3 regions of the Gracilibacillus salinarum genome follow, and region 2 is predicted to be linked to each of the others. Evidence: riboswitches for the same ligand, from Rfam matches in the RefSeq annotation. Region 2 holds a riboswitch; each other region holds the start of a gene.
The links. Region 2 has a riboswitch for thiamine pyrophosphate ahead of MUN87_RS02495 (ECF transporter S component). Riboswitches for the same ligand answer to the same signal wherever they lie in the genome.

Region 1 (10,619 bases), 1.8 Mb from region 2:
GGAACTTTTGATGATTTGCCAGTAAATAAGTAGTATCTGCAATATCAATCATTTTCTGTTTAACCCGTGCCTGTTGCTCATTCGATTCGCTCATCCCTTTTTCAAGATGGACGCCTTTACAGGAAAGAAAAGCTTTATTGACATGATACAGATCCAACGAACTTACAGCTAATGGTCCAACAAATGACAACGATCTGGGTAATAAGGTACCACCAGTTGAAATAACTGTAATTTGATTTTTCTTACTTAATTCCAGTACGACATTAACTGAATTGGTTAAGACAGTGATCGGTATATTTGGAAGGTTCTTCGCTACATACCATGCTGTCGTACTGGCATCCAGTAAAATCTTATCTGTTTCGACAATATGTTTTACTGCCTCCTGGGCAATTGCTTTCTTCTCATCGACATACATCACTTCTCGCTCTTGAAAAGGAATTTCCGGTCCATCCTGGGAGTTGGCGATACTGACTGCGCCACCATGGCTTCTGGCTAACTTCTTTTCTTTTTCCAATTTTTCCAAGTCCCTGCGAATCGTTTCATCCGTCACAGAAAACAAACTTGCGAGCTCTGATACTCGAATACTTTTTCGTTGATTAACGACTTCTACTATACGTTGGTGTCTTTCGGCAACTAACATGACCATTCTCCTACCTTCGTTCTTCAAACATTCTATTACTGACTATAGGCAATTTCTAAGCAAAATTCAACTATTTCTTTCCTATACAAAACAAACACGTATTCCATCTCTATTTTGTAACCGCATACAATTTGACTGTTTATTTTTGAATATGTTTGCTATCATTTTATCACAGAATGAAACAAATACAAATAAAAACACAAACCTTTTACAGTTTGTGTTGAAAGAAATCTTTTAAGAAGTGATATACTCCTTCTTCATCATTCGTCTGTTCAGTTGTTACCCTTGTTATTTTCTTGATCTGATCTGTCGCATTCTTCATAGCAACTGGATAACCGACTATCTCCATCATTGCAATGTCGTTATTACTGTCACCAATAGCTAATACCGATTCAGGATTAAGATCATAGTGTTCTAATAATGCTGAGATACCAGTTGCTTTATTCACATTAGCTACCATCACCTCCACATTATGTGGGGATGAGGAAGAAGTAGAAAAGGGAGTATCCTGCTTGAGTTCATCTAATTCAGAGATCCACTGCTGCATGTGCTGATGACGATCAGCAAAACAATAGATCTTCGCGTATTGAACAGCAGGCAGTTCGTCGACCCAATCGATAGCTTGATTTATCGCTTCTTCTCTTTCCAGCCATTCATGCAGGCCCACTTCATCTGGCTTGTCCTGCTTTATCATTTGTTCCATGTAAGGCTGGTCGATTTTTAGAGTAGTACGATTCCCGTTAACCGGATGTACTTCATAAAAAATCTGATGGTCCCTGGCTAACTGAATCACACGGTCAATAACTTCTGTCGATAAATGGTGCTGACGTAATAACTCCTCGTCCAAATACGTAATCATGCCATTCGCCGTAACAATGCCATCAAGTTCTACATTACCTTCCGTAATATCTAGTACTTCTTTATAAGCGCGTCCTGTGACAATAAATACTTTGACCCCAAGCTGCCGAATTTGTTCGATCACGTTTTTCGTATTTTGCTCCAATTGATTATGGTTGTTCAAAATCGTTCCGTCCATATCCAGACAGACAGCTTTTATCTCATTCATGTGATTGTCCCCTTTCATATAACAACGAAAATAGTATAACATATGAGGTTGGCAGATAAATAATTTGTGATTTTTCCGTGGTGTTAATAGAGGATACTCATATAGACAGCTTTTACGTTTCTTCTTAAATTTGTCCTCTAGAACCCGCTCCAACCATTAGAAAAACCGAGCATAATCCGCCCACATAAATGATATACAACTTCCTATAATATGGATTATGTTAACTGGAACTGTCTGACACGTAGTTAATTTTGATAGTTTTCATCTGCTTAGCAAAGCTCCGGAAATAGGCTCCGCGTCCTGTGGGCACGGCTTCAGCTAATTTATGAAAGAAAATGCTTTTCTTTCATAAATGGATCATCAGCTCGCGCTGATTCCACGGGAGTCTCCGCCTATTTCCTACGCTTGAGGGAAGTGCTACAACATATGGAACAGCTAAAAGCAGTGGATCTAGGCATTATGTTATTCATTCAATTGCTGTTATATATATACAGTGATCAATATGCTATGTCTTACAAAAGTTGTAGAGACCACATCCTAGCGTAGGCCAACCACGGAGACTCCCGCGGGATTGTGCAGGTGCTGGAGATCCACTTTGTGAAGCGTTATTCTTCACAAAGTTAGCTCCAGCCGTGCCCCGCAGGACGCGAAGTGGTTGGCCGAAGCGGCATCATACCACACATAATATTTCAAAATAACCACTAAGCTGTTAGTTAACATAATCCATATTATAGGAACCCCTCTACATCTTCTTTATCGGAGGACGATGACGATGCAGGATGTCGCCATTTCCTGGGCGCTAGACTTGGCTGTTCCTGTCAAAAAGTGTACGAAACCTTTAAATATTAGGCTATCCTAACGTTAAATAAAAACCACACGCATTATTGCTATATGCGTGTGGTGATATTTTATTTATTATTCGTTTCCAATGGCGTTAAGTTTGCTTCGATTTCTTCTCGTTTATCCGCTAAAAAAGGTGGCAATGCCAAGGATTCGCCTAATGCTTCCATATTCTCATCGGTTGCAAATCCCGGTCCATCTGTTGCCAATTCAATCAAAATTCCATTTGGTTCACGGAAATATAACGATTGAAAATAGTAACGATCAACAATTCCTGAGTTTGGTAATCTTTTCTGACGAATCACATCTCGCCATGCTTCTAGTTCCTCTACATCTTCAACACGAAAAGCAACGTGATGTACACTGCCGCGGCCAGGCCGTTCTTTTTGTAATCCTGGTCGAACTTCTACATGAACTTCAGCTCCCGTTCCGCCTTCTCCTGTAGCAAAAACGTTGATTTCACGACCATCTAAAAGGGAATAACTACCTTCATGACGGAACCCCAGCACTTCCGTAAGCACCTTTTTTGTTGGAGTTAAGTCTGGGATGGTAAAGTGAACGGGACCTAATCCAATCACAGCTTTCTCCGCTTTCACTCCATTTCCGTCCCAGGGAACACCGCCAGCAACTCCTGTATTCTTTTCATCAGAAACCAATGTCAATCTTTGCCCTTCATGATCTTGAAAAGGTAACACCTGGCGACCAAATTGTTCACTGATCCCATCATGGACGATATCATACTGATCAAAGCGATCCTGCCAATAGGCTAACGCTTGACCACTTGCCACACGTAATGAGGTAGTCGAGATACTATTGTTACCAGTATAAGTGTGTCCCGCATTATTTATTTCAAAAAAGGTTAAATCGGTTCCCGGACTTCCCTTTTCATCTGCATAAAATAAATGGTACATGCTCGTGTCATCTTGATTGACCGTCTTTTTTACAAGTCGCATTCCTAAAATAGTTGTGTAGAAATTGAAGTTATCTTGCGCGTTGGCAGTGATCGCGGAAACATGGTGAATTCCTTTTAATTGCATGATGCATTCCTCCATTTCTTTACAATTAGTATACCGTGATTTTATCTCGAATTCAAGATAGTTATCTTATTGACTTTTTTCTATTTTTTGATAAAATTTTTGTTAATGACATAAGTGTGATCACTACTAGGGGTGCCTATGAGCATAGGCTGAGAGAAAAGCGCGCATAAGCTTTTTAACTCTAAGAACCTGATCTGGTTTATACCAGCGTAGGGAAGTAGCTATATACTTGATACGTATAGCCAGGTTCTTTATTAGAATCTGGCTTTTTTATTTTCCTTCAGCTGTGATCCCTTATGATAACAAAAGGAGGAAAAATATGAATCGTACATTATTATTAACCACAATGGCTGTATTTATCGCCATCGGGACACTTGGTTCGCAATTTCTTTGGTTTCCGACAGGTATTGCCAAAGCATACCCTGTTCAGCACGCGGTGAATGTGATGGCAGCGGTAACGTTAGGTCCTATCCCAGCAGTTACCATTGCCTTTATGATTGGTTTACTTCGAAATTTATTAGGGCTTGGTACATTGCTTGCTTTTCCAGGTGGAATGGTCGGAGCTTTACTGGCAGGTTATTTATATCGATGGACGAATAAACGCACATTCGCTGGTATAGGTGAAATGGTCGGGACAGGCGTCCTTGGCTCTCTGCTTTCTGTACCGTATGCTAAAGTATTGATGGGATCATCTGTTGGCGCATTCGCATTTTTGCCAGGATTCCTTGTCAGCAGTGTAACCGGGGCTATCATTAGACTATTTATTATATCAAGAGTAAAAGACGCCCCACTCATGCGTCAAAGTGTATCAAACAGATAAAGAATACTTGGTTGAATCAATGCTTTATTTGTTTAGAAAAATGAGATACTTTATGCTTTAAGAAAAACCGGGCATAACCCGCCCGGTCCTAACTGACTTAATTAATAAACAACTTCCTATAATATGGATTATGTCAACAAAGGCTGTATTGCAAAATGCTCATTTTGATATAGTTTATCTGCTTAGCAAAGCTCCGGAAATAGGCTCCGCGTCCTGTGGGGTCGGGTTCAGCCTCCTCGCGAGCAAAAATCGCTCACTGCGGGGTCTTCACACACGACTGATCCCACGGGAGTCTTCGCCTATTTCCTACGCTTAAGGGAAGTGCTACAACGGATGTAACAGTGAAAAGCAGCAGTTCTAGGCATTATCCATATTAAAGATGAGGTATAGACACTAAAGGATACCGCTCAAAATACTAGCTGTATTATTAGTTGTAGAGCAAAGCCATAGCGTAGGCCAACCACGTAGACTCCCGCGGGACAGGCAGGCGCTGAAGATCCACTTTGTGAAGTGCCCTTCTTCACAAAGTTAGCTTCAGCCGTGCCCCGCAGGACGCGAAGTGGTTGGACGGAGCGGTATTCTATCACATAAAAAATCTCAATATGGATACTTGGCTAGTAATGCTTAGTTTACATAATCCATATTATAGGAACTCTAATCATGTTCCATATGATTACTGATGTGACCTCACTTATATATTTTCAGGCTGATAATAAAAAACGATCGCACTCATTGCGATCGTTTTTTAAATTATCTATTTTACCGTTTACTAAACGTATCAGGATCTGGCCCAACACGCTCATCCTTATTCATATCATGGATCAGCTTCATCTCTGCATCTGTCAGTTCAAAATCAAACACATCCGCATTATCATGTATACGATGCTGTTTGACAGATTTCGGAATCGTCACAACACCTTGCTGTAAATCCCAACGGAGGATGACTTGTGCCGTTGACTTACCATGGCGTTTTGCGATATCCGTCAAAGTCGGATCGTCCAGTACTTTCCCTTGTTTAAGCGGAGACCAAGCTTCTAATTGGATATTGTGTTCTTTGCAATAATCATGTAAATTGCGTTGCTGCAAGTGTGGATGATATTCAACCTGGTTCACCATTGGTGTAATTTCTGCATCTTTTATCAGATCATCTAAGTGATGCTCTTTAAAGTTACTTACACCAATTGCTCGGATTTTTCCATCGTTATAAAGTTTCTCCATTGCTTTCCATGTTTCTTTGTATTTATTCTGATCCGGCACTGGCCAGTGAATAAGATAAAGGTCGAGATACTCTAATCCTAATTTATTTAATGTCGTTTCAAATGCTTGTAATGTCTCGTCATAACCTTGGTCACCATTCCAAAGCTTTGATGTAATGAATAATTCTTCACGAGGAATGCCAGAATCTTTTATTGCTTTTCCTACACCTTCTTCATTTCCATAAATAGCTGCTGTATCAATACTTTTATACCCATGTTCGAGTGCCCATTTAACAGATTGATAGACTTCTTCGCCTTCTTCTACTAGAAAGACACCAAGTCCAAACCATGGCATTTTCACACCATTATGTAAGGTCGTAGTAGCTTGTAAACTGTTTACCATTTTCAATTCCTCCTTTTTATCTCATTTACCCTATATTGCCACATTCTAATACTAATTTTAAAATATTGTGCTCACGATCGTGGCACAACGAAGCCACCAAGCATAGCTGGGTGGCTTCATCATCACAAGCGTTCTATTTGTTTGGCATTGATTTGAAACTGTATATCTGCAACATTTTTTATAAACATTTGATCATGTGTGACAAAAATGATTGTTCCTTGATAGGCTTTTATAAATCGTTCTAAAGCTTCAACGGCATGGATATCTAGGAAGTTGGTCGGTTCATCTAATAACAAAATATTATATTCTCCCAGAAAAAGCTGACTTAGCTGGAGCCGAATTGCTTCTCCGCCGCTTAATGCTTTCACCTTTTTTTGCAGATCTGTACCAACCAGCTGCATGGCATGTAATACGCTGCGCAACAGCCCATCTTCATAGTCTGACCGATTTTTCACGAATTGCCATACCGTTTCATCAGTCCTGAATTGATAACTCATTTGGCGAAAATAACCGATTTTTGCTTTAGGTGAAATGGTTAAACCGGATTGATTGCTAGCAAAATGGTGCAACAACGTACTTTTACCACTGCCATTTGGACCTGTTATGGCAATTTTTTTACCGAGTGGCAATTGGAAATTCACTTCTTCCAATAATACCTGTCCATTAGCGGTAAGGGTAAAACAATCAGCCATAATAGGAAATTTATTATGCAACTCCACCACTTTTGATTGTCTAAACATAATCGGCTTCTCATCTTGAACTGCCTCTACAGCCTCCAGCTTCTCCATTCGGTGTTCAATCGATTTGGCTGCTTTTTGCAATGCTTTCTGACTGGTTGCTTTGGACTTTGTCTCAAACATTCGGTTCGCCTTCGCCTTGGATTCTTTCTTCGGCATCGAAGCTGCCCTGGCGATTTTACTAGCCTTGTTCATCTTTTCCTGTGCTGCTTTTTCGAGTCGGCTTTTTTCTTTCAAATATTGTTCATGAGCTTGCCTTTGTTGATCTCGTTCTAATTCTTTCTGAGCAATATAGTCACTGTAATTGCCTGAATAGACATTAACCCTGCCATTATTCACTTCCCATATGGTTGTCACAAGTTCATCCAGTACTGCACGATCATGACTGATAAGTACTAATGCACCATAATAATATCGCAACTCAGACAATAAATATTTAATTCCGTCTTCATCTAAATGTGTCGTTGGCTCATCAATTAATAAGGACTCATGATAATTCGTAAACAATTGGGCAAGCTTAAGCCTTGTTTGTTCGCCTCCACTTAACCCATATTGATTCGGAACATGTAATTTTCCTAATAACTTAGGATCAGCCTGATGCGTATCTGGCCCTTCCATCTGCTCAAAATAACCTGCACTCACATGGCGATGCACGGTACCTTTTGTTGGCATCACCTTACCTGCAAGCAATCTTAATATCGTACTTTTTCCAGCTCCGTTTTTACCGACGATGCCAATACGATCAAATTGATGGACGGCCAAACGCTCCACTTTCATTATCTCTTTATCTAAATAGTTTATTTCTATCTGTTCTAATTCAAAACTAATTTGTTCCATTTTCGCTACCTCCCGAAATACTAAAATTTCGTATCGATAGCTAGGATATCGATACGAGCTGCGTTAAAAATGCTCGCTCGTATCAATAAAACCATAACATCATCATTCGGAATCACTCCTTATTCTATATTTTTAAATATGAAAAAATCACAGACAATCTGCCTGTGATTCGAGAGTAAAACAGAATAAAATGATTTGGTAAAAAAAAGAAAGGCAATCTTCCGCCTTTCTTTTGAATAAATTATTCATAAAGATTATTAAAAAAGGACAGATTTATCCCGTTTACCCTGCATGTAAAAACAGAAACAGAGTCTTTGAACGTATTCAGTTACTGATTCAAAGCTGGGAAACGTAATCTCATCGAATGTGTCATTTTTTAATAATCCTCCTTATATCTTCAGTATAGAATGGAATACCGCAAAAGTCAAAAAGTCAGCCAAAACCCAGCCGTTCCCTTAGATATTTATAGCTTCAAGTGCTGGGATCCCGCTCCTCCCTAGCACTTCGCGTCTTGCGGGGCCTATGTCCGCAGCTTTGCTAAGTAGATAATCTATATCAATATGATCATTTTGCATCACGGTCTCAGTTTATAATTCATATTACAAAAACCACTTTTCTTTCCAACAGAACAAAGGCGCAAGCGCCCGTTTAGAGGCGTAGCGAGTGGAGCGAATCAACTGAGATAAAGGAATCACGGTGAGCTTGCGAATCGATGATGACTTATCGTAGGGCGATTTCGCGAAGTCGTCTAGTCTCTGGGCGCTGGAGCCGGACGTGGCCGTTTCTGTCAGCGAACATCATATAGCCCAAAATTTATACTTTCTTGACTTACAAAAAAATAAGACAAGGTAGCTCCTTGCCTTACTTTTGTGAGATCTGATGAACTTTGTAATGGCGATATTGTTGTTTCGGTATGTCCTGTAGAAAATGCGTCGGTTTACCAATTGAAAACAACGCAAGATCATGCATCGCTCTTGTACAAGCTGTATAGAATAAGTTACGTTCTAGCTCATCCTGGAAATTATGATCGGATGCATCCAGAATAATCACTGCATCGAATTCAATTCCTTTGGCAAGATATGCCGGAATGACAACAATCCCCTTATTAAAAATATGGGCTTCCTGTGTCATCAGTTCCACTGTTACTCGGTGTTTCAGACGATCATAGACTGTTTGGCATTCTTCCAATGTTTTACCGATGAGTGCGATCGTTTCATGGCCATTTTGTTCATACAGTTCAATTTGTTCCACTATTTTTTGATCTAGCATGTCGTGCTGTTCAACTTCCATTACTATTGGCGTATCCCCTTCACGTTCAAATGGTTCAATCAAATCACCGTTCGGCATGAAAGATTTGGTAAACTCTACAATCGGAGCAGTCGAACGATAACTTCGCGTTAACACAATGCGCTCGTGACGTTCCTGCCATTTTTCAGAAAGCAATGTTTCATCTCTCAGCGCATGTGCGTATATCGCTTGATTAATATCACCAAGCAGTGTCATGCTGCTGACAGGAAACATTTGCTTCATGAGCACGAATTGGAAAGGTGTATAGTCTTGTGCCTCGTCAATGAACAAATGCTGAATGGTGCGTTGAGCATCAAAGCCTAATAAATTTTTCTCAAAATAAATAAAGGCAGGTGCGTCTTCCCATGTCAGGTATTTTTGCTTCAGATGTTCTTCTGTCGTATAACAAATTTCTTTCCATTGCTCCGGTAGTATCAAGCTACCATCAGTTATCCACTGATCTGATGAAAATAATTGACGGAAGGTTCTTAGCGGATCCACAAATGCTAACTGCTTTACTTTTTTTCTTAAAGGTCGCAAGCGCCATGCCACCACTTTTTTTCGCAATAATTCTTCCTCACGATCATAGTCGTCAAAAGTATCTTCTGAGAATTGATTCTCTTCCTGTAACATATGATGAACGTCAACATAATCTGCCTTTTCCAGCAATTCACTTTCTTCCAATACCCAGTCCTTTTCACGCTCCACTTTCTCTAAGCGTTTCAATTGCAGCAGTATCCAGTTCGATACTTTCTCTAAGCGATCCGCTATCGGTAATCTTCCTTCTGTCTGATAGAAATATTTCTCTATCATTTGCTTCGGAATAATTACCTGTCCCCTAAAGGTAATATTTCGAAAAACAATGCCTCGGGTTGATAAGTGTTCCAAATAATGATCAATCAGTGCTTTATAATCGAGACTTGCCTTATAATGCATGGATTCTACCCTTGCTTCATAATCATTCCCCTGCTTATTTAAATAATATTCCATCTGCTCAAAAGGCGTTTCCAATTGAAAGCTGTCATCTAATTGGCGATGTAGATATTGATAGAACGTCATTTGCTGCATATTGTCTTCACCTAATTCCGGTAGAACCGTTGCAACATAACTGTTGAATAACGGATTCGGTGAGAAAAGTACAATCTGTTCAGATGTCAACGTTTCACGATACCGGTAGAGCAAGTAAGCAACACGTTGTAAGGCTGCGGATGTTTTCCCACTCCCTGCAACACCTTGGACAATCAACACTTTCGCTCTTTCATTCCGAATAATTTGATTTTGTTCACGCTGTATCGTAGAAACAATACTTTTCATTTTGGTACTTGCCTGATTACCAAGGACGGATTGCAACAGATGATCACCAATGGTAAGACCCGTATCAAACATTCCTTTTAATTCGCCAAATTGAATCATATATTGTCGTTTTAACGTTATTTCCCCGGAAATATTTCCTTGAACGGTGTCGTAACTTGCCGGGCCAGGTGGATAATCATAGTACATGCTCGAAATAGGGGCTCTCCAGTCGTAAACGAGAAAATTATCTTCATCTTCGTCTAACACAGAAGCTAAGCCAATGTAAATTGGCAGCTCTTCTGAACCATTTTCTTCCTTGAAATCAATTCTGCCGAAATATGGTTTGTCTTCTAGCCTGCGGAGAATATCTAATTTTTCACTTACTTGCCCATGGCTTCTTTCCCTTTCGGACAAAAATTCTGCCTGTTGTTTAATACTAGCTTCTGTTTCTATTTTATCATCC
Region 2 (10,619 bases):
GGAGGAAGAGAATTATGGAAGACAGTCTCAGGAGCAACCTGCCTTTGCCTTTCCTGGATTAGGCACCAGGGGTATGTCTGATTGGAATCAATTAGAGAATTTGTCCGAAGGTACGGTTGTCTCAGGTTATGTATCTTTTTCAGAACTACTGGAAACAAAAGAAGTGTTTGATTTGTTGGAAGGGAAGAATATAGACTTACTATGGTTGGCAGTAGATACAGGTGGAGAAGACAAAGTTCCAACTAAGGGTACTATCTTCGATCCAATCGGATTCCCTAGCTTTCCTATTTGGCATGATGATGATTTTATTGTAACGGAACATTCGGAAGAAGATAGTGGATGGCTTGGAGGTAAAGTAGTTTCTGAAAGTGCGGTGTCACCAGAATATGAAGAAGGTGATTATGCTGTTTTGCATGAACAATTTATAAAAACGTTGAAATTTTTAAAACAACATGAAAATAAAGCCGATAAATTAGTGTGGGGCGAGCTTAATATTAGTGAAAGACTAAATTATCTTGAAGAACACGGTTTTCAGCATTATGGAGCAGTTATTACAGGCCCGACTAAAGAAATACTAAAACTGCAGAACGACGATTCTATAGCTGAATTAGAAGTAGATGAAGTCGCGTTTTGGAACTGGAATGAACAGTAACGATTATTATATTTCTTCCATCAACTGAGTTCTTTTACATTCGTTGCTTTTTGCATGGAATTTATATTATACGCTTATGTGAACCATAAATGACAAGCTCACTAATGACACACAACAATTCTAACAAATAAACGTAAAAAGGGAGGGATTTGAATGGATTCTGCAAATCAAAACAGCAAAGCTTGGGACAAAAAAGTGGAAGATGGGTCTAGATATACACAAGCTGTAAGTAGGGAAATGATTGCAAAAAGCAAATCCGGTGAATGGGAAATAACTGTAACTACTGAAAAAGCGGTACCTAGGGATTGGTTTCCGAAAACGTTGTCTGGCTTGAAGGTTCTTTGCTTAGCTTCTGGAGGTGGCCAACAAGGACCGATATTAGCTGCAGCTGGCGCAGAGGTAACCGTTACAGATATATCTGAAAAGCAATTACAACAAGACGAAATGGTAGCAAACCGCGATGGACTTACTTTAAACACGGTCCAGGGAGATATGTCCGACCTCAGCGATTTCGAAGATCAATATTTTGATATGGTTGTAAATCCGGTTTTAAATTTATTTGTCAATGATGTACGTACGGTGTGGAATGAGATTGCACGAGTGTTAAAAGATAAAGGTGTTTTAATTGCAGGCTTTACAAACCCGTTATTATGGATTTTTGATGATGAGCAAGAAAGAGAAGGTATATTAGATGTTCAGCATTCTATACCGTCTTGCACATTAGATTATTTGCCAGAGGACAATATCGCAGACTATATTCATTCCGATCAGACAATCGAATACGCCCATACATTAGAAGACCAAATGCAAGGACAAATAGATGCAGGATTTGCGATAACTGGTTTTTATGAAGATGATTTTGGTGGCAGCAGAATATTGGACAAATATATTAAAACTTTTATCGCTACAAGAGCTGTAAAGTATACTATCAGTTAAATAATTACTTATATCACTACCCGCAATACTCCCACTGATAGAATTCTCACTTTATTAAAAAATATGGTACGATTTACATGAGGGTATTGTGCTTATAACGAAAGGAGATAAGAAATTGACCAAAGAAATAGAAATGTCGCCTGAGAAGTGTGAAACATTGCTCGGTGTGTTAAAAGACCGCTTCGAGAAAAATATGGAACGCCATCAAGGGTATACTTGGGATAAAATTAAAGCAAAACTGGAAGCTGATTCGGATAAAATGTGGTCACTGAATAAAATGGAAGAAACTGGTGGGGAACCGGATGTTGTTGAATATGATGAACACACGGATGCATACCTATTTATTGACTGTTCTGCAGAAAGTCCAAAAGGTCGCAGAAGCATTTGTTATGATCGCGAAGCATTGGAATCCAGGAAAAAACATAAACCTGAAAACACTGCAATGGATATGGCTAATGAAATGGGTATTGTGCTCTTAACGGAAGAACAATACCGAAAATTGCAAAAGCTTGGAGAATTTGATAAGAAAACATCGAGCTGGGTGAAAACACCTGAGAAAATAAGAAATCATGGCGGTGCAATTTTTTGTGACCGACGTTATGATACCGTGTTTACTTATCATAATGGAGCAGATTCCTATTATGCCGCCAGAGGTTTCCGAGGGGCACTAAAAGTCTGAGTAATGAAAGTTAGTGTAACAATACTCGCGATCCAGCGATTTTGTTACACTATCCCCTTTTTTATCAGTCAACAAAGGTATTAAAGTGCAGTCACAGCAGTAATCACATTGAACATAAATTTTAGTTCATATAATATGGATTATGTCAACAAAGACTGTATTGCCAAATGGTCATTTTGATATCGTTTATCTGCTTAGCAAAGCTCCGGAAATAGGCTCCGCGTCCTGTGGGGCACGGCTTCAGCTAACTTAGGAAAGAAAATTCTTTTCCTAAGTGGATCTTCAGCTCGCGCTGATCCCACGGGAGTCTCCGCCTATTTCCTACGCTTATGGGAAGTGCTACAACTTACGGTACAGCTAAAAGCAGTAGTTCTAGGCATTATGTTATTCAAAAGCTGTTATTTATGGTGCAATCAATATGGCTGCTTGGCTAGCGATGGCTAGTTGACATAATCCATATTATAGGAAGTTGTTTATTAATTAAGTCAATGAGGACCGGGCGGTTTAAGCCCGGTTTTTCTGATAAGTCAAGAAAGTATAAATTTTAGGCTATATGATGTTCGCTGACAGAAACGGCCACGTCCGGCTCCAGCGCCCAGAGACTAGGCGACTTCGCGAAATCGCCCTACGATAAGTCATCATCGATTCGCAAGCTCACCGTGATTCCTTTATCTCAGTTGATTCGCTCCACTCGCTACGTCTCTAAACGGGCGCTTGCGCCTTTGTTCAATCTACATATCATGCGATTTATTATGCTTTTGTCTGGAGTGCTTCTGGTTCTTTACTTTATGAGAGCCTGCCATCGGTTCTCCGTATGGTTGAGTAGGGCTTTTCGGTAAATCAGGTTGTTCAGATTGCTTTGGACCTTTTCGGTTTTTTGCCATTGTATTCATCCTCCTTCGTTAGTTCAGTGAATTAGCATATTTAATAAACGATTCCTCATTTTCAATTAAACCACATACACCACACTGTATTCTCTGGTTAGGCCCGTTGTAGGCGATATGAAAAATCTCCAGTGGTTCATTTTCGTAATCATTTATTATTTCTCCTGTTTCCATGTCTAATTTCACTGGCTTTGCTATTTGTTCAATTACATTAAAGCGCGACCGATTTGTTTTACATTTCGGACACTTATAAGGCTGAGTCAATTATAATTCCTCCATTACTTTTTATAGTAAGTCTTCGATTTTGATAAATGTTTATCTTTATTTTCTCTAATTCGTTCTAAATTATGCGAGACCAAAATTGATTAGCGATCCTATATTTTGCACAAAATAAAATGAGTCGATCCACATGTAAAGCAACCAGGAATTCACGAAGGCAATTTAATCGGTAAGGTAGATAAATACAAGAAGGAGTCAATAACATGAATGATTATAAAAAAGGATCCGCTATCAAGAAGTCGTTGCTCCAACCAACTTAGAGGTGACTAGTCCTGTTCATTTAACAGATCAAACGATGCTATCGCATAAGAAAAGAATAATACAACGAATGAAAGAGGAAGGTTTCGACGTATTGGTCATTTATGCTGATCGGGAACATGGCGGAAATTTTGGCTACTTGACTGGTTTTGAGCCAAGGTTCGAAGAGGCTGTGTTAGTCTTGCACATCACCGGGAAAGCATATATGCTGCTTGGCAATGAGTCACTGCGAATGCATCAATACAGTCGAATTACCGTAGAGGCAATTCATACACCATACTTCTCATTACCGAATCAACCAATGGGAAATACGGATACATTACAAATGTTGTTTGAGTCGGCAGGTATTCTAAAGGATATGCAAGTTGGTATGGTGGGTTGGAAGCTATTTACGAGCAGTTTGGAAGACAATAAACAATTATACGATGTGCCTTTTTTTATAGTAGATACAGTGCAGAAAATGGTGAGTGAGTCTGGAATAGTCAAAAATGCAACTGATTTGTTCATCAACCCGGACCAAGGAGTTCGCACGAAGATGAATGCCAATGAGATTGCTCACTATGAATTCGGTGCTACACTTGCTTCGTCACGTATGTTGAATATGTTGGACAATATCGAACCAGGCAAAACAGAAATGGAACTCGCAGATGAATTGGCCGCTTTTGGTCAACCGAATAATGTTCAAACTATCGTGGCTACTGGGGATAGATTTACAAATGCTATAGTTGCTCCCCGGGCAAAAAAAGTTAGTGTAGGAGATACATTTTCCTCTACACTTGGGTATAGAGGTGGACTAACTAGTCGATCTGGTTATGTCGTTTCCTCAGCTAAGCAATTACCTTCAGAGCTAAATGATTATTTAGAGAGGTTAGCCATCCCTTATTATGCTGCTACTGTTGCCTGGTACGAAAATATTGCAATTGGTATGACAGGAAAGGATATGTATCATTTAATCGAAAGGGTTCTTCCGAAATCAGAATATAATTGGCATTTAAATCCCGGTCATCTAACTGCATCTGAAGAATGGATGTCTTCACCGGTTTATCCTGACTCAACTATCACGTTTAAAAGTGGCATGATGTTACAGATGGATATTATCCCAAAAGTCGCAGGATATGGAGGAGCTAGTGCTGAGGATGGCGTGGCAATTGCTGATAAAGAGTTAAGAATCGAACTTGCTGAAAACTATCCAATGGTTTGGGAAAGAATGCAACAACGACGACTTTATATGATAGATGTTTTAGGAATAAAATTGCAACCTGAAATATTACCATTATCAAATCTAAATGGTTATTTTCGTCCTTTTTTATTAAATAAAACAAGTGTATTGGCAGCAAATAATAATATTTAAATATATTACTTGAATTAGCAGGAGTACTGCCCACGCTGGTTTGCACAAGGTTATAAATTAGCTTCTCTCTTTCATTAATTCTTGACAATCTGGAAAAATCTGATATGATAAAGTCGAATTTAATATACGAAACACATCCACTAGGGGTGTCTTAACAAGACTGAGATTAAAGTGATACTTTAAGACCCTTAGAACCTGATCTGGTTTATACCAGCGTAGGGAAGTGGCGACTATTCCTATACATATGAGTTGAATAAGTATACGTATAGCCACTTTCTTGCGTGCGAGAAGGTGGCTTTTTTGTGTGGTAAAGAAAATATGTAGAAGGAGTGGGAGAAGATGAAGAAAAAATTAACATTGGTAGACATTTTAATTACGATTGTCATTGCTTTTATTTTTAGTGTGATTTACCGAATTTGGGGACCATTATACAATGTGATTTCTGTGGTTGGCTTGCAAGTTGATCAGCTAGTTTATGGTATGTGGTTTATGGCGGCTACGGTTGCTTTCCTGATTATTCGAAAGCCAGGTGTTGCATTATTAGCTGAAGTGGCGGCAGCTCAGGGTGAATTTCTTTTCGGAGGATCCTGGGGGATTTCATTATTACTATACGGCATCCTGCAAGGACTAGGCTGTGAGCTTGCGTTTGCAATGTTTCGTTACAAAAGCTATCGATTGTTTGTCACTTGTCTGGCGGCCATCGGTGCTACGATAGGTTCGTTAATACTGGATGTGTTTTATGGCTATATCGATACGTTAGCATGGTGGAATGTAAGTTTATTAATTGTTAATCGGACGATTGGTGCTATTGTGATCACTGGTGTTTTTGCTTATTATGTAGTGTTAGCATTGGATAAAACAGGTGTTACCAAGATAATTCGTCCGTTATCCGAAGAAGATTATCATTTTTCCGATAAAGAAACGGGGTCGTAGCATGATCGAAATTAACCATTTAAAAGCGAAATACCCAGGACAGTCCAGGACAATTATTAACGACTTTTCTGTATCCGTTCCGAAGGAGGAAAAGGTTTTATTAATTGGTCCTTCGGGTTCTGGTAAGTCAACCATCATGCAGATATTAGCAGGATTAATTCCGGAGGTTATCGACATTCCTCTAAAATATCAGTCTCGTACTGTACCTGACGCGTACGGCATAGTCTTTCAGGATCCGGACACACAATTTTGCATGCCATATGTCGATGAAGAAATAGCGTTCGTTCTTGAAAATCGAGGTGTCGATCGTGAGGAGATGCCTGGCCTGATAACAGAGTATCTCGAGCAAGTCGGTTTATCATTTGCTGACAATCATATGCTGATTCAACAATTGTCAGGTGGCATGAAGCAACGACTTGCGATTGCAACCGTTTTGGCGTTGGAGCCGTCCGTCATCTTTTTGGATGAACCTACTGCTATGTTAGATGATCAAGGTACTGTAGATGTGTGGGATACGATAAAAAAGGTGGCAGCAGATAAAACGATTATCATTGTCGAACACAAGATTGAGCATGTTTTGTCCTTTGTCGATCGAGTTATCATGCTTGATGAGTCAGGCAATATAATGGGAGATGGTACACCAGAAGCCATTTTTACGAGATTTCGTGAGAAGCTATATCGCTATGGTGTTTGGTATCCTGACATTTGGCATGATTATCTTGCGCAACGAGCAAATGCCAGGCCCTCTAAGCCAATGTCGGGTCAGCCGGTCATGCGTTTCGACTCCTTTACAGGTTACCGTCAGAAAAAAATAAAAATTGAATTAGAAAAGGCAACCATTAATCAAGGGGACTGGCTGGCAGTTACTGGTGAGAATGGTTCTGGCAAAAGTACACTTTTACTTGCCATCATGAAGCTGATTCGTATAAAAGGGAATATTTATTATTATTTGCCACAGGAATCAATTCATTGTAACTACCGGAAAATGGGTTATGTATTTCAAAATCCGGAATTACAATTCATTGCAAACTCTGTATATGAGGAGCTAGCTCAATCCTTAGTAAATAGTGGAGAGGAAGTGCTTGCTGAGAAAATAGAACATCATCTTAAAAAATATCACTTATTTCATGTCAAGGATCAACATCCCTACGAATTGTCTGTAGGGCAGAAGAGAAGGTTAAGTGTTGCTACCGCTACGATCGCTAATGTTGAGGTCTTACTCTTGGATGAGCCTACATTTGGACAGGACGCTAAAAACACGTTTGCTATGCTCGATATGTTAGACTCCTGTCGCAGAAATGGGATAACGATTATGATGGTAACCCATCAAAAAGAAATTGTGCATCATTTCGCTACTAGAGAATGGCGTGTGCAACAGGGGCAAGTTCAAGAAGTGACAACATATCCATTACCTATTCAAAGAGAGGGATGAGGCGAATGATTGGAGAGATAACGTATCACTCAACATGGCTGCACCGATTAAATCCAAGTATGAAGCTAATGGCTTTTCTAGTTGTATTTATTGGCTTATTGTTTATTCATAATCCCAATTTTTTGCTTTATTTTATAATAGGAGCAACTCTGATATATTTATTTGCTACGGGGCACACGTGGAAAATGATCGGTTTGCTCGCGTTACCACTATTAATTATATTCGTGTCTTCTGCTACTGCAATGATATTCTTTGGTGAAGGAGAAACGACTTGGTATCAGTTTGGTCTGATTCATATTACAGAAGAAAGCTTCTACCGTGGTCTCCACTTAGGATTAAGAAGTACGGTGTTTGGGATTTTAAGTCTTATCTTTGCTTTAACAACCAGACCGGTCTATCTGTTTTATTCTGTCATGCAGCAAATGAAAGTAAAGCCGGCATATGCCTACAGTTTTATGGCCGGAATTCGTATGCTGCCGATTATACTCGAAGAATTCCAGACATTACGCCAAGCTATGAAAGTAAGAGGAGTCGTATTTCCGCGAGGTGTTAAGGGCATGTATCAGAAAGTGAAGCAATACAGTATTCCGTTACTGGCACAAAGCATTCGGAGAGCACACCGAATCGCTGTCGCAATGGAAGCCAAACAATTTACCAAACAAACGGAAAGAACCTATTATTACAAAATGGTGATTTCCTTGCATGATCTTTTGTTTGTCATTCTCTTAGGCGCGTGGATGCTTGTGACTTTTTATTTCAGTATGGAATTTTCTCTTTTTCCAGTAGAAAATGTGCGGTGATCTGTTATACTAGTTGAAGATATCAAAACTAGTAGGAGTATGACTTGATGGAAAGCTATTTAACATATGACGAAATTTTAACGAAATGTGAACAGTTAAATGAAAAATATAGTATAGATGAAGAAACATTTTACCAGGTGGTTGATCAATTGTTAGAAAGTGATTTACCAACTAAGCAAAAAATAATTAAGGGATATCAGCAATTGATGAAAGCTGTATCGGAAGAGATGGAACAGATGGAAACTGCTGTCTCATTAAATCCGACTTGCCAAATGGGCTGTGCATTCTGCTGTTATTTCCCGATTGTAATTAACAAAATGGAGGCAAAAGTAATACAGCACTCAATTGATCAGATGCCTGTATCACGTAAAAATAAGATTAAACATCATATAAAGCAGTACTATGAAACGCACGGACAAGAGGTAGAGCAATTAGGTAAACTCGACGTCGTAACTGACGGTGATGCCAAATATAATTATAAAAAAGCAGGGCTTCCTTGTGTGATGCTTGATACAGAAACTAACCAATGTCTCGCATATGAAATAAGGCCACTCCCATGCAGAACCTATGTAAATTATACGGACCCGTCTGTTTGTAAGGACAATGAGATGCCGAAAGAAACGATCAGTTATGAATTTCTGTACCAGGAATATATGGGTGCATTGAATGAATTACTACAGTATTTATATGCAGAGGAAGACACCGCGATGGTGCAGTATCCCGACGATTTATATCAGGAAGATTTATTAATAAATTGGATGAAGACAATCTGATTTTTTTCATTCTTTTTTTTCGTATAAAGGACGATTATAACGTTACACTAAGAAAAAAAGGAGTGATTAAATGATTAGATTATGGAAGAAATGGCTAATCGCAGGGTTTATGATGTCATTGCTAGCAGGTATCAGCCTTTCCCCTGTACAAGCAGAAACAAACGATGTGACATTATCGGATGAACAGATCACCGAAATGAAGACATTACAGCAGGAATTGGTAGAAAAAGAAAAGACGATTATTAATAAGTATGTGGAATATGGCGTGCTCACCGAGGAAAAAGGAAAGAAGATTCTCGAGCATCTTGATAAGAAATACAAAATGCTCGAAGAAAATAAATTTGTTCCAATGTGGGACCACAAACATCACCATAAAAAAGATAAAGAGTAACAAATAAAGCTTACCCGCGGGTAAGCTTTATTTCGTGATAAAACTCTCTGTATAGAAAGGCTGGCCGTCCTCTTTCATGGCAACACCTATCGACATGAGGCGAAAATCAGCATGTAATATATTCTTTCGATGACCTTCTGAGTTCATTAAACCTTGATGCGCAAAGATACTGCTCGATTGACCAGCTGCCAGATTTTCCCCTGCTAATTGAAAGGAGATACCATCCTCTTTTAAGCGATCAAAAGGAGATTGCCCGTCGAGATTGTTATGACCAAAGTAATTATTTTCTGCCATATCGGTACTGTGGTTTTGAGCGGTTGTTCGTGCTTCTTCATACCACTGCAGAACAGGCAGACCGAACTTGACTCTGGATGCATTGGTCAGGTCAAACAATTGGTATTCAAATCCTTCTTTTAAGGCGTCACTTGTTCCACCGAAGAAATCTTGTTTTTGATTCTCTAACGACTCGGCCACAATCTGAATCGCTGCTAGTTGGTTATCCTGGTGAACATCATAGAAGAAAGTAACATAGCTTTCATCTATCAGAAACGTATCTTGCTCTTCACTATCGTTTATTTTATAGCGGGTAAAACCTTTTCGAATCGAATCTAATGGTTCACCAAACGCGTCACGAACATCTGTTTTGCTGCTGGAAAGGGTTATATCCTTTGTGGATGAGATTAAATCTTGATTAGTGTATAGAGCAGCGACCTGGTCTTGCTCATTGTAAGCTACCATAAGGAAATTCTGATAATTTTCATGATAGCTGTACCAATCAACTCCGTATTCATTTAGACTTTGCCGGTTCGCTTCTCCTAATTGTTCAGTGACGCTTGCCTTTGATTGAGACAATTCAATATTATGGATGGAGAACGACTGTTCGTCAGGTGCAGTAAGTTCAGGTTTTTCTGCATCTGATGGTGCTGGTGGCTGTGCAGTTGAATCAGTCAATCGTTCGTACACATTTTCAAATTTGTACTTCATTGTTTCGATGGTGCTTACCAACTGCGGATTATTTTTAATGTTTTCTACATCGGTGGTTAATTGTTGCCAGACACCGTTAATGCCTTTTTCCTGATAGTCATCACTATATATAAAGCCTAATATACCAGCAATTAGTAGCAAGGATATAAGCGCTCTTAACGTTCTCAATTTTTCACTCCTGACTGCTTGTTATCTAATAGTAACCATTATAGCACGATCTGGAAAAATTTAAGCATCAAAAACTTGAATAATTTTGTATACTTTTTA
Region 3 (10,619 bases), 1.3 Mb from region 2:
TTAATTCATGTGTATCCAGCACTAACTCTTGCATACCTCGGATTCCGCGGGGCATTTCACCAACAGGCAGTGGCTTGACTCCATCCATTGTGACGTCGCAAAGTAATTCCAGGAAGGAATCGTCGTTCATATTGGAGACTGCGCCGTGATTGACCGTGTTAATGTAGAATGGTTTACCTAATCCCCCTACCATATTTTCAATAATATCGGTGGCATGATCCGGACCAAATGTGTCCATGAATGCACTGATTGGCGTTTCACCGCTTAAGAACTGATCAATCTGTTGCCACATCTCATCATGACGCTGATAACGGTCTTCTGTTTCCCAAATCGATAATGGCGGAATTGAATCTTCCAGTTTGCCGAGGCCTTGCCAGTAAGGAACGTATTCCTTTGTATGTGCCGTACAAGTTGGGACATAGCCAAAAATATCATATAATTGATAGCTGATCGCATCATTGAAAAGTGCCTTGGCACCGGTATCACCACCGACTGTTTCTGTCTCTCCAGAACGTCTCAATGATTCCGCAATTGCAGGAAGTACATCTCTCCCTTTATACTCCGCCTTCAACAGCCATGTGAAGTGATTGACACCCGCTATGCGCACATCAAATTGACGATCGATTTCGTCGGTATACTCCTCTTTGTCTTTGATGATCCCGGCCCGTTCCGCATAGATGATTTTCTTATGCGGCATATGATGCGAATCACAGAGAGCAAACGTCTTTAAATTTGGTGCATACTTTTTCAACGCCATGCCATTCACTGTCGATGGATTAATATAATTGATCACCCATGCTTCCGGACAGATGGCTTCAATATCTTTGGCACACTCCATGATCATCGGAAGTTCACGCATCGCACGGAAAATACCACCCGGACCAATCGTATCGCCGGAACACATTCTGATTCCATATTTTTCAGAAATATCACAGTCTATCCCTCTGTATTTCACCGTATCTACAGCAAAACTAAGGACGACAAAATCAGCATCCTGCAATACTTCTTTGCGGTCGACCGATCCTTCGATTTTTAAATCTACCTGATTGTCCTCGACCACCATTTCTGCTAAGTTGACCAGTTTATTCAACCTTTCTTCGTTTGAATCCACTAAAGCCAATGTTCCTTTGTTTAGATGCTTTGAATGTACCATCTGCCAAATACACTGGCGGCCAAAGAACAAGCTTCCTGCTCCTAGTACTACTACCTTTGGATTTTGAATCGTCATTGAAATTCCCCTCCATTTCTTGTGTTATGTTTCATTATAGAAAGCGGATTCAATAAATAACATGCACGAAAGTAAGCACTTCATGTCAAAAAGTAAGATTAACTATCCAGCGAAAATTCATATGATATAATGAACAGAAAATAATATGTCGAAAAGTATGAGGATGATTTCAGGGATGGATAGTGTAGATATTTTTAATGAGCTTTCAGAACTTGTAACGGTCCGGATCAATTCCTGCAGCGAAGTCGAACATCCAAACAGTTGGATAGAAAGAAGACAGTATAAAGATTATGACTTATGGTGTATTCAAGAAGGGCAAGTAGAAATCAGGATACAAGATGAGGTTCACATCGCTTCAGAGGGAGATTTAATTCTTCTTAGTCCAAAGGTTGCTTATTCCGCAACAACCCCAAGTGACAGTTGCATCTTTATTTTCACTCATTTTGACGTCAGTCTTGGCGATCATCTAAGTATTCTGGATAATTTTCAGCTGGCAGGGATTTTAAAAAATGAGCTTGTAAAAGAGGAACGTCGTCTTTTTTTGGATGCATATGATCAATACAAACTTCAAATGGCCATGTCACAGATGCGTTTAAAGGGAGCTTTGACGATTCTGATAGCCAAGATTATGGAGCATTATGGCCGTTGTCACTATCGAGGTGAATTTATCCAAAATGCCTCCGAACAGAAGCTGACCAAATATTTGGATAAGCTGCAGCCTGTGTTTGATTTCGCTCATGAACACCTTCATCAAACACTGACAGTTGGAGAACTCGCGACGATAGCAGGAATGTCGGAGAAATATTTTATCTCTTATTTTAAGCAAGCACTAGGAGTGACCCCTGGGCGGTATATCTATCAATTAAAAATGAACCGGGCTCGCGACCTTTTATACAGTAAACAATACTCGGTTCAGGAAATTGCCAGCATGCTTGGATACCCCGATCCATACAGTTTTTCGAAGGCGTTTAAGAAATATTATCAGGTGCCGCCTTCTAAGTTTGTTTGGTGAGTTTCGGTTTAAGTGATAGACGCCGTAACTTGGTTATGCCATCTTCCTAAAACAATTGATTTTAGTTGGGTGGTTTTATGCCTTTCTCTTCATAACCAACACGACAAGTCCAGAGAAACTACCCTCCCATTCCCTTTCTCTATCTGTTGGCGTTAGAAAGCACACCCACCGTTCAGCACTATCTACATCTTTTATTACACCGCAACATTTATTTACCAAAAAAATAGAAACAACATTTCTTTCATGTGAATGCTGTTTCTATCTTTCTCAACTAATAACGCAAATTTATTTATATAACATCTCATAAATATTATCATGTTCTTTGTCTCTGATAATCAATTTATAAGATATTTTCTCGACTTTTAATGCATCTCTTTTTACTTCTATTACTTCCCTTGCGTATTTCGCAATTTCTGCTGCCAGTTTTTTAGCTTGTTCTTCATCTGACAAGGAAGTCTTCAAAATAATTTGGAGTGGTTCTGGATGAAAGGAATAGGCAAATCCGTTCACCTCACTGAACTTTTTATTCGCTTCATCCATCACCGAACTAAAAATAGGCTGCCAGTTTTGATCTCTTATTTCCGCCTCGCTTCGTCCGGTGATTTCAACTTGATATTCTAAATCTGTTTTATTAAAAATCGCATCATGTACAAGACTTTCAACATCATTCTTTTCTTTATTAAATTGTTGCTGGGTATCTCTAACTTCAATTTGCAGAATGGGGTTTTCAGCATCCATACTCATCACTCCAGGTTTATACCCTTTTTGCCGCAACACTTCTTCAGCTATTTTAAATAATTGATCGGTGCGTTCTGCTTGTTCTTTGTCCTCTTTGCTTACCTCAGCAAAATCATCGTTTTTTAATTCTATAGAAATGTTAACTTCACCTATGTTGAACGAGTCTGCTAAATCATTGATCATTCCTTCTATTTCTTTTCCATATTCTTGTTCAAGGGTTTTATCTTCAGTCAAAATGTTTATTTCAGGCGGGTCGTAGGTGAACATTCTAGACATGGAGACACTAACTACACCTTGATAATTCTTGCTTAACGATTCACTTACCTTGTTATATAATTCATTTAACATTTCTTTCCTATCTTCCGTTTGATCCATACTTTGTAAGATTTGATTTAGTAAAGGAACATTTGAAATAACTTTCGCCATGACGGGAGAAACAAATGTGGAACCCATTAACAGAGAAATGAATATTACTGCGGCACTGCATAAGTAGGTTATTTTTTTGCTTAGACTCCAGTTTTTTCTTTTACCTTGTTTTATCGCACTTTCTACCGCACGATTCAATTTCTTTTCGGGAATTTCTATTTGATCGATATCCTTCTTAAAATTCGGAAAGTTATTGTTCATTGAATACTTTCCTCCTTTAAATACATTTTTAACTGTTTAACTGCACGATGTAAATGAGTCTTTACCGTTCCTTCTGGGCAATTCAATGTTTCTGCAATTTGTTTCACCGTAAAATCCTGATAATACCTGAGAATGATAACAGTTTTATACTGGTCATGCAGCTGATTAATTGCATCAACCAAGTCGATGTGATCTTCTACCTCGTAAATTTCGGTTGTCCGAAACTCTTCCATTGCTTCAATAGGTATGACCCGCTTGTTTTTCTTTATAAAATCCAAGGCATTGTTAATCAGTATTCGGGTTAACCAGGTCGAGAAATATTGATTTTTCTTTAGTTTTTTAATTGATATGTACGCTTTGTATATGGTTTCCTGCACAATATCTAAAGCATCATTTTCATTTTTTACATACATATAGGCCATCCGGTAAAGCTTATTTTTTTCTTGTTGAATCAATTCCTGAAAGGCTTTCTGGTTTCCCCTTCTTGCCTTATTAATCATCTGCTGGTCCGACATATTTTCCTCCTTTCGCTTCAATAATTAGACCCCAAATAATACTAAAACGTTTCAATAAGAAAACAAGAATCTCCTAATTTGAGATTCTTGTTTTCTTATCAGCGTAATGAAATTTGATAATACTACACTTTTCTCACGCTATCTAGAAAAATTCTCGCCTTCCTCAAGCTGGTTATCCATTAGCTCATTCAGCTTTTTCTTCGTATCAAAATAAGCAACGATAAGTACACTAACATCAATGATTAACATACCTATCCCCAGTACAGTTGAACCACTAAATCCTAAAATTAATCCATAAACCATTCCTCCACATATACATGCAAGATATAGATATCCTCTTTTTCTATTTTCAACAAATATAGAGGAGAAAACGGCTATCGCTAAAAGTGAGCCAATTAATTGAGCTATAAAAACGGTAATATGCATCCAAAAATTAAATTCCATATTTCCACCCTTTTAGACAAGTTAATCTTAAGAATCAACTTATGTATTTCAATGTATTCATTTTGACGCTGTCTGGATGTCTCACTTTCAAGATCCACTATAATCAGCCAATAACATATGTAATCACTACAAAAACTCCCCAAACGAAAACAGGAATCCAAAAGCTTTTCAGAGCACTATTCCATTTGTAAATATTTTTCTTCATCAACACATAATCCGTGATGAAATACAATATAGATGCAAACAAGCTGTACCAAAGTAAAATCAATCCGAAAAGAACATGAAATGTTAATGAAAAATATATCTTCAAATTCCCCTTAGTGTGTACAGCTAACCAATGGGCAATATAATCGCTTATCGTAGACGTTATGGTGGCGTACAAGAGGATAACTGGAAAACCATACATAAGATATACCCGAACTGCTATGGCTACATTTTGAAAATATTGACCAACCGATGTAATTTCACTGAATGGATTAGGAACTGCTAAGCCTAACAGGATAGCAAATAACGAACCAGAAATGGTAGCTGCTATCACTTTTCTTGATAACAAATCACTTAATTCACTCATCTTATATTGCTCCTTAACATAGTTCTCTCTACATCTATACTAACATAATATTCCACATAAATAAGAACGACCTTTTTGATGATCGTCTAATTCTGATGTAAATATAAGAAAACATCCGGTAGAATAATTGATCAGTTCACAAAATCGTAGTAATTTTCTCTACTATTTTAAGCACCATGAACAGACTTTAGGTGGCATGTCCTATGAACTATTCGATGAGACTTATGACCTCGATCAGGCTTTACATCAGTTAACTGAGCTTGAAGACTTATTCAGGAAAGGGATCATCCCTTTGGATATCGAAAACATACTAACACTAATGATCTCTTTCGAACCATTGGTTGCGTTTATCACGGCCGATACATAATAAAAAATTATCCCCTCATATGCATTTTTAGACTAATACCAGCATCTCACCCCTTAACTAGTAGAGTCATTTTATTATGCCAACCCTAAATGTTCACGAAAGGTATGACCTTCATATTTTTCTCTGAAAATACCTCTTTTTTGCATTTCAGGAACGATAAGTTCAACAAAGTCCTCTAAACTACCAGGTAATGTAGGAGGCATAAGATTAAATCCATCAGCCACACCTGCTTCAAACCAGACTTCCATCTGATCCACAATTTCGTCGGGTGTGCCTATCAGCGTGTGATGTCCACCACCTGCATTTAGATATCCTAATAATTCTCTTACTGTAGGTTGTTTATCATTAATAATTTCTAGTATCGTTTCGTAACGTCCAACTGGGCCAGTAAATTCTTCTACTGGGGGTAATGGAGGTACTTCTTTATCAATTTCCCAATTAGAACAGTCTTGTTGAATAAAGAAACTCAACTGTTTTAAGGCTGTTTCAAGAGGTAATTGCTCATCTAATGCTGCTTTTTTGGCTAGCGCTTCTTCATGAGTACGGCCTACATAGGTTACTAAGCCTGGAAATACTTTGATATGTCTATCGCTGTCTTCGCTATGTTTAACTTGTTCATCTAATCTTTCACGAAATTTTTTGGCTTGGTTTAAGTTCCACGATACGGAATAGACTGCATCGGCATATTTTGCAGCTAATGCAACGCCTTGTTTCGATGCCCCTGCCTGCATGGATACTGGTTTGCCTTGCGGACTTTTTGGCGTAGTGGATGGTCCATTCACTGTGAAATAAGTACCCTCGTGATGAAAAGGCTGAATGTTTGAAGGATTTATCAATTTTCTTTCTTCTCGATGATGTAGAAACTCCTTACTGTCCCATGAAAGAAATAACTTATTCATTAAAGCAGCGAATTCATCTGCCTTTTCATAGCGTTTGTCATGAGAAGGTAGTTCTTCCATACTATGATTTAATGCCTCTAAATCAGTCATTGACGTTACGAGATTCCAACCAACACGTCCTTTTGTAATATGGTCTAAACTTAATAGTTGTCGTGAAGCTGTAAAAGGATTAGAAAAAGTACTTGAAATTGTTGTGACTAATCCCACATGATTTGTCACTTGAGAAATAGCAGTTAAATTGACTACTGGATCAAACCAAAATGCTGGCATATCACTAGAATCTTTCGCTTTAAATGACTGATTATCAGCAAAGAATACTGCGTCAAAATACCCCTTTTCCGCTATTTGTGATAAAGATTGGTAATAAGAAATGTCGCCAATCCGTTCAACGCTTGAATCTGGCATTAACCAAGCTGCTTGGTGGTGTCCACAACCATACAGCAAAACTCCTAAGTGTAGCTGCTTTCCTTTTGTCTTTGTCATTTTTTTCACACCTCCAAATAGAGCATTATTAATTGACTTGCATACTCCTTATTTTAAAGATTAAGCAATTAGTTCATTGTCAAACCGCCATCAACTGTGAAATTCTGACCTGTAATACCGTCCGCATTTACCGAAGATAAATAAGCAACCATATTGGCTACATCTTGAGGTGTGGTCACCTTCTTCAATGGCGTTGATTGAGCAATTAAATCGAATACTTCTGGAGTTGTAGCAGCACTGGCGTCAGTCGTTTTTAATAATCCACCTGAAACGACATTCGCTTTTATACCATATAGTCCTAATTCAGAAGCGATATTACGTGTGAATCCTATTAATCCAGCTTTAGCTGTTGTATATTCGTGGTAGGGTACAACTGGATTTTGGTATAGATTAGTACCGATATTGATAATACTTCCATTTTTTCGTTCAATGAATTGAGGTATGACGCTTTGAACTACATTAAATGCTGCTTTTAACGTACCATCTAGGTGTTTTTGATAATCCTCCCAAGTGAGTTCTGTAAAGGTTTTCTGTTTGTTTGGATCGAATTTGAAATCTACTAATGCATTGTTAACTACAACATCTATTTGACCAAAATATTCTGTTGCTTTATTTATCAATTTATCTACTTCTTTACGATCTGTTACATCAGCTTGAATTGCAATCGCATTCTTTTCACCAATCTCAGAAACTAGCTTCTCAGCAGCATCTTTGCTTTGATAATAATTGATAACCACTTGAAAACCTTGTTGTGCCAACGTCTTTACAATGGTTGCTCCTAAACCTCTACTGCTACCTGTTACTAATACGCTTCTACTCATCATAACAACTCCTGTATTTTTAATTTTGATGAAACTTAAATAAAAAAAATACGCAACCTTCCCATAGGAAAATTGCGTAAAACTAAATAACTACATATTAAGCATAAAGAACAGTCGCTCTTTAAGTATGTATTAGAGTTTACACTTTCCTACGCTAGTTTCAACTAGTTCAGGTTCAAAGGGTTTGAGGTAATACTCATCTCAGTTAAATAACACCCCTAGTGCATATATTAAATTATTTTTAATAGTATCGTTTAAAGAAATTTATGTCAAGGTAATATGACTTGTTCATGTTATTCTTCACATATTTTATTATTCCCCTGCTCTTTATAGCACTACTACTCTCATCAAGGTTCGGTCTGTTGAAACCGTGAACAGTGCAACGTCTGCTCAGAATCATTTTGACTTCCTCTTTTTGTGATATCCGGTACTGATAAGCTTTGGTCGTATTGATATATCTCCCGCCACACATAATAAGAAAGAAAGGAGGGTTTACTTTGAAAAGCAAAGGTGTCGGCGAAAAAATTGAAGAAACGACAGAGAACCTAATGAAAAAAGGCGTCCCTGCAAGAACAGCAGCATTTGCCTCATCCATGGGCTATCTTAGGCACTTGAAAAAGAAATAACTGTCACACAAAAAGGAGCAAAATCTTTTGCTCCTTTTCCTTCCACTAATTCGGGTCATTTTTTACCCTCTGATTGAGAACGATAATGCTCAAATCCCTTTTCCGTGGCATAAGTCTTAAAGACCCTATGATACCGCCTCGTAACGTCCTCACTCCTCCCAATTCCACAACTCAACTTCTCCTAGCTGTTCACCCTGAACAAAGTCAGCCTCCTGCAATGTTAATAATTCTTTTGCAGGACCTGTTACAACAGCCCCATATACAGAAAAACCTTCTTCTTCAAGATATTGATATCTTTCCTCTAAATGGCCGAGACGCAGGAAATCCTGATAATAACTTTCAGGCTTTTCAAGAAGGTCGCCCATGTTCTTTAACATCAGCTGCTTGCTATCCTCTAGTGAACCTTCATCTAACCAGGTAATCCAGAGTGACTGATGATAGTTTTCATCATGATCCATACCGCCTGTTAAACCAATTACATCGGATAACATCATTAAATTGCTTCCACCAGTCCAGCCATAGGGATCATAATTAACGAACTCCCCGGTATACAAAGGCATCCATAATACGCGAAGATCATAATCAGCTAATGATTGTATCAGCTGCTCAGCTTTCATAAAATCTGTAGTGGAAAAAGCTAACTCGCCCACTGTTCCTTCAGGCAGCTTCTCCAATGTTCCCCACACATTTGGTGAAGTATTAGCCTTTAACTTTCCTCCTGAACGTGGGTCTTCAGGTAGCGAAAAGGAAAATTCACTTAATTTCTTTTGACCTGGATATTTATAAGTAATGGTTGAATAACTGCTGGACAGTCGTTTCGTTATTTGCGCCTCACCAATTACAAGATCTTCTGTCCCAACCTTTTTCAATACATTATAGGACAAACTTTTTGTTCCGAAAGCTGACAGGTCTTCTTCCTTTATCTCAAAATCACCTCGCACATTGGGTACTGTCCATTCAAGCGCAAGACTGGAATAATACATATTTTCTTTTCCAATCGCTGATTTATCAAATACTATATTCGTAACCATCATATAAAACGCATAAATAAAAAACACAGCTATTAATGTCAGAATAAACCGAAATGCAAGCGTGAATTTTGAGTTTCTTAGCATTTGTTTTTCTGTCATCGTTCCATCCTTACTTTTTCGTTCATACAGCCATCAAATTAGTTCTTCTTTTTCTATGCAATACTTTTCATTCGAATTTTTCACAACTATATCGAAATTTTGATGATAAGGATGCATAAATACTTCATATTGAATTCTGCGTTCTTTGTGAGATTGCTTTAGTGCTGTTATATCTGCGCCTCTTTCAGCAATATCTCTTGTGGATCTTCTGGTAAATTCCGTTTCACCATTCGTGTATAAGTAAATTGTTACATCAAATAAATCCAGATTGGAAAACGCCACACTCATTCCTTCTATAATAGTTACATCGTTCTCAGCAGATATATAATGACTCTGATCATAATGTGTTGCCAGAGTGTATAAATCCAAGTCGTCTCTGATCATTTTTATGTCTCTTTCTAAAGCAGTTATATGATGAGCACCAGGATGACAAGCTGTCATTTTATATTGATGATTTTCATTCTTATATTCATAATTGATAACAGCATATTTCCTCATAGCAGCTGATTCTATAATATATGGATCCGTCCAGATGCACCATGACCTGAGATGCCAATTATCATTTTTCGATCTTGACTGCTTATCAAATTGGCTAGCTTTTTTAATATGTAGTCCATCTTTACCTCCAGTTTGTTCAATGGCTTGCAGGTTACTATGTTTAAAAGGGTTGATAACTCTCCAGCCATTTCCCTTCAAATAATCTCCTCAGCATCCAGAGATGATCACTACCAATAATGAGTAAAATCCGATCATATGAATCGCTTACATCCAAGACATTATTAAAGATCATCAATTCTCTTTCCATCCATTTGTTCAAAAAATCGAATCCTGTTTTTCTGCCTTTGTCATCCGTTATCGTAACAGAAGATAAGTAGATTTTCTCAAGTTTTTCAACAGATTCTTCGCTATTCAATTATCTGTAGGGCTCCATCAATGACGTGTCTAGATTGGAGCAGCTTCGTCAATGTCTTATTTCTTTTTTGCAAAAACACCTCTCCAAATCACTATACATAATATGGCTTACTCAAATTGCTTGTAATACTTCTTTGGGTCACGTATATTATTTTCCACAAAAAATTCCGCCTGGCTCTTAAACAGATCGATGTAGGATGCTTTATCCATCGCAATATCTTCAAGCTCTTTAATACTTCCATCAAT

Region 1: it holds a riboswitch for thiamine pyrophosphate, as region 2 does, so the genes downstream of both, thiW (energy coupling factor transporter S component ThiW) here and MUN87_RS02495 (ECF transporter S component) in region 2, are expected to answer to the same signal.
Region 3: it holds a riboswitch for thiamine pyrophosphate, as region 2 does, so the genes downstream of both, MUN87_RS19005 (3-oxoacyl-ACP reductase) here and MUN87_RS02495 (ECF transporter S component) in region 2, are expected to answer to the same signal.

What each region holds. Positions count from the first base shown of each region.
Region 1 covers NZ_CP095071.1:2,258,578-2,269,196, forward strand. The annotation lists gene MUN87_RS10420 (DeoR/GlpR family DNA-binding transcription regulator) at 1-640, opposite strand, end outside; gene MUN87_RS10425 (HAD family hydrolase) at 849-1,706, opposite strand; gene MUN87_RS10430 (ring-cleaving dioxygenase) at 2,615-3,583, opposite strand; TPP riboswitch at 3,702-3,816, shown strand; gene thiW (energy coupling factor transporter S component ThiW) at 3,903-4,403, shown strand; gene MUN87_RS10440 (aldo/keto reductase) at 5,163-6,002, opposite strand; gene MUN87_RS10445 (Msr family ABC-F type ribosomal protection protein) at 6,125-7,576, opposite strand; gene MUN87_RS22430 (erythromycin resistance leader peptide) at 7,905-7,949, opposite strand; gene helD (RNA polymerase recycling motor HelD) at 8,438-10,619, opposite strand, start outside.
Region 2 covers NZ_CP095071.1:497,280-507,898, forward strand. The annotation lists gene MUN87_RS02465 (anti-sigma factor) at 1-652, shown strand, start outside; gene MUN87_RS02470 (class I SAM-dependent methyltransferase) at 806-1,588, shown strand; gene MUN87_RS02475 (DUF4256 domain-containing protein) at 1,722-2,267, shown strand; gene MUN87_RS02480 (small acid-soluble spore protein P) at 2,999-3,151, opposite strand; gene MUN87_RS02485 (DNA alkylation repair protein) at 3,170-3,415, opposite strand; gene MUN87_RS02490 (M24 family metallopeptidase) at 3,759-5,039, shown strand; TPP riboswitch at 5,172-5,278, shown strand; gene MUN87_RS02495 (ECF transporter S component) at 5,379-5,972, shown strand; gene MUN87_RS02500 (ABC transporter ATP-binding protein) at 5,974-7,404, shown strand; gene MUN87_RS02505 (energy-coupling factor transporter transmembrane component T family protein) at 7,410-8,204, shown strand; gene MUN87_RS02510 (YkgJ family cysteine cluster protein) at 8,252-8,977, shown strand; gene MUN87_RS02515 (YckD family protein) at 9,048-9,368, shown strand; gene MUN87_RS02520 (CAP domain-containing protein) at 9,396-10,520, opposite strand.
Region 3 covers NZ_CP095071.1:4,024,528-4,035,146, reverse strand. The annotation lists gene MUN87_RS19045 (family 4 glycosyl hydrolase) at 1-1,228, opposite strand, end outside; gene MUN87_RS19040 (AraC family transcriptional regulator) at 1,404-2,240, shown strand; gene MUN87_RS19035 (DUF4179 domain-containing protein) at 2,526-3,605, opposite strand; gene MUN87_RS19030 (sigma-70 family RNA polymerase sigma factor) at 3,602-4,120, opposite strand; gene MUN87_RS19025 (hypothetical protein) at 4,259-4,564, opposite strand; gene MUN87_RS19020 (hypothetical protein) at 4,668-5,135, opposite strand; gene MUN87_RS19015 (hypothetical protein) at 5,332-5,502, shown strand; gene MUN87_RS19010 (LLM class flavin-dependent oxidoreductase) at 5,577-6,884, opposite strand; gene MUN87_RS19005 (3-oxoacyl-ACP reductase) at 6,953-7,705, opposite strand; TPP riboswitch at 7,835-7,935, opposite strand; gene MUN87_RS22345 (hypothetical protein) at 8,203-8,331, shown strand; gene MUN87_RS19000 (anti-sigma factor) at 8,481-9,461, opposite strand; partial or broken gene MUN87_RS18995 (phosphoribulokinase) at 9,495-10,078, opposite strand; gene MUN87_RS18990 (DUF5694 domain-containing protein) at 10,120-10,374, opposite strand; gene MUN87_RS18985 (hypothetical protein) at 10,482-10,619, opposite strand, start outside.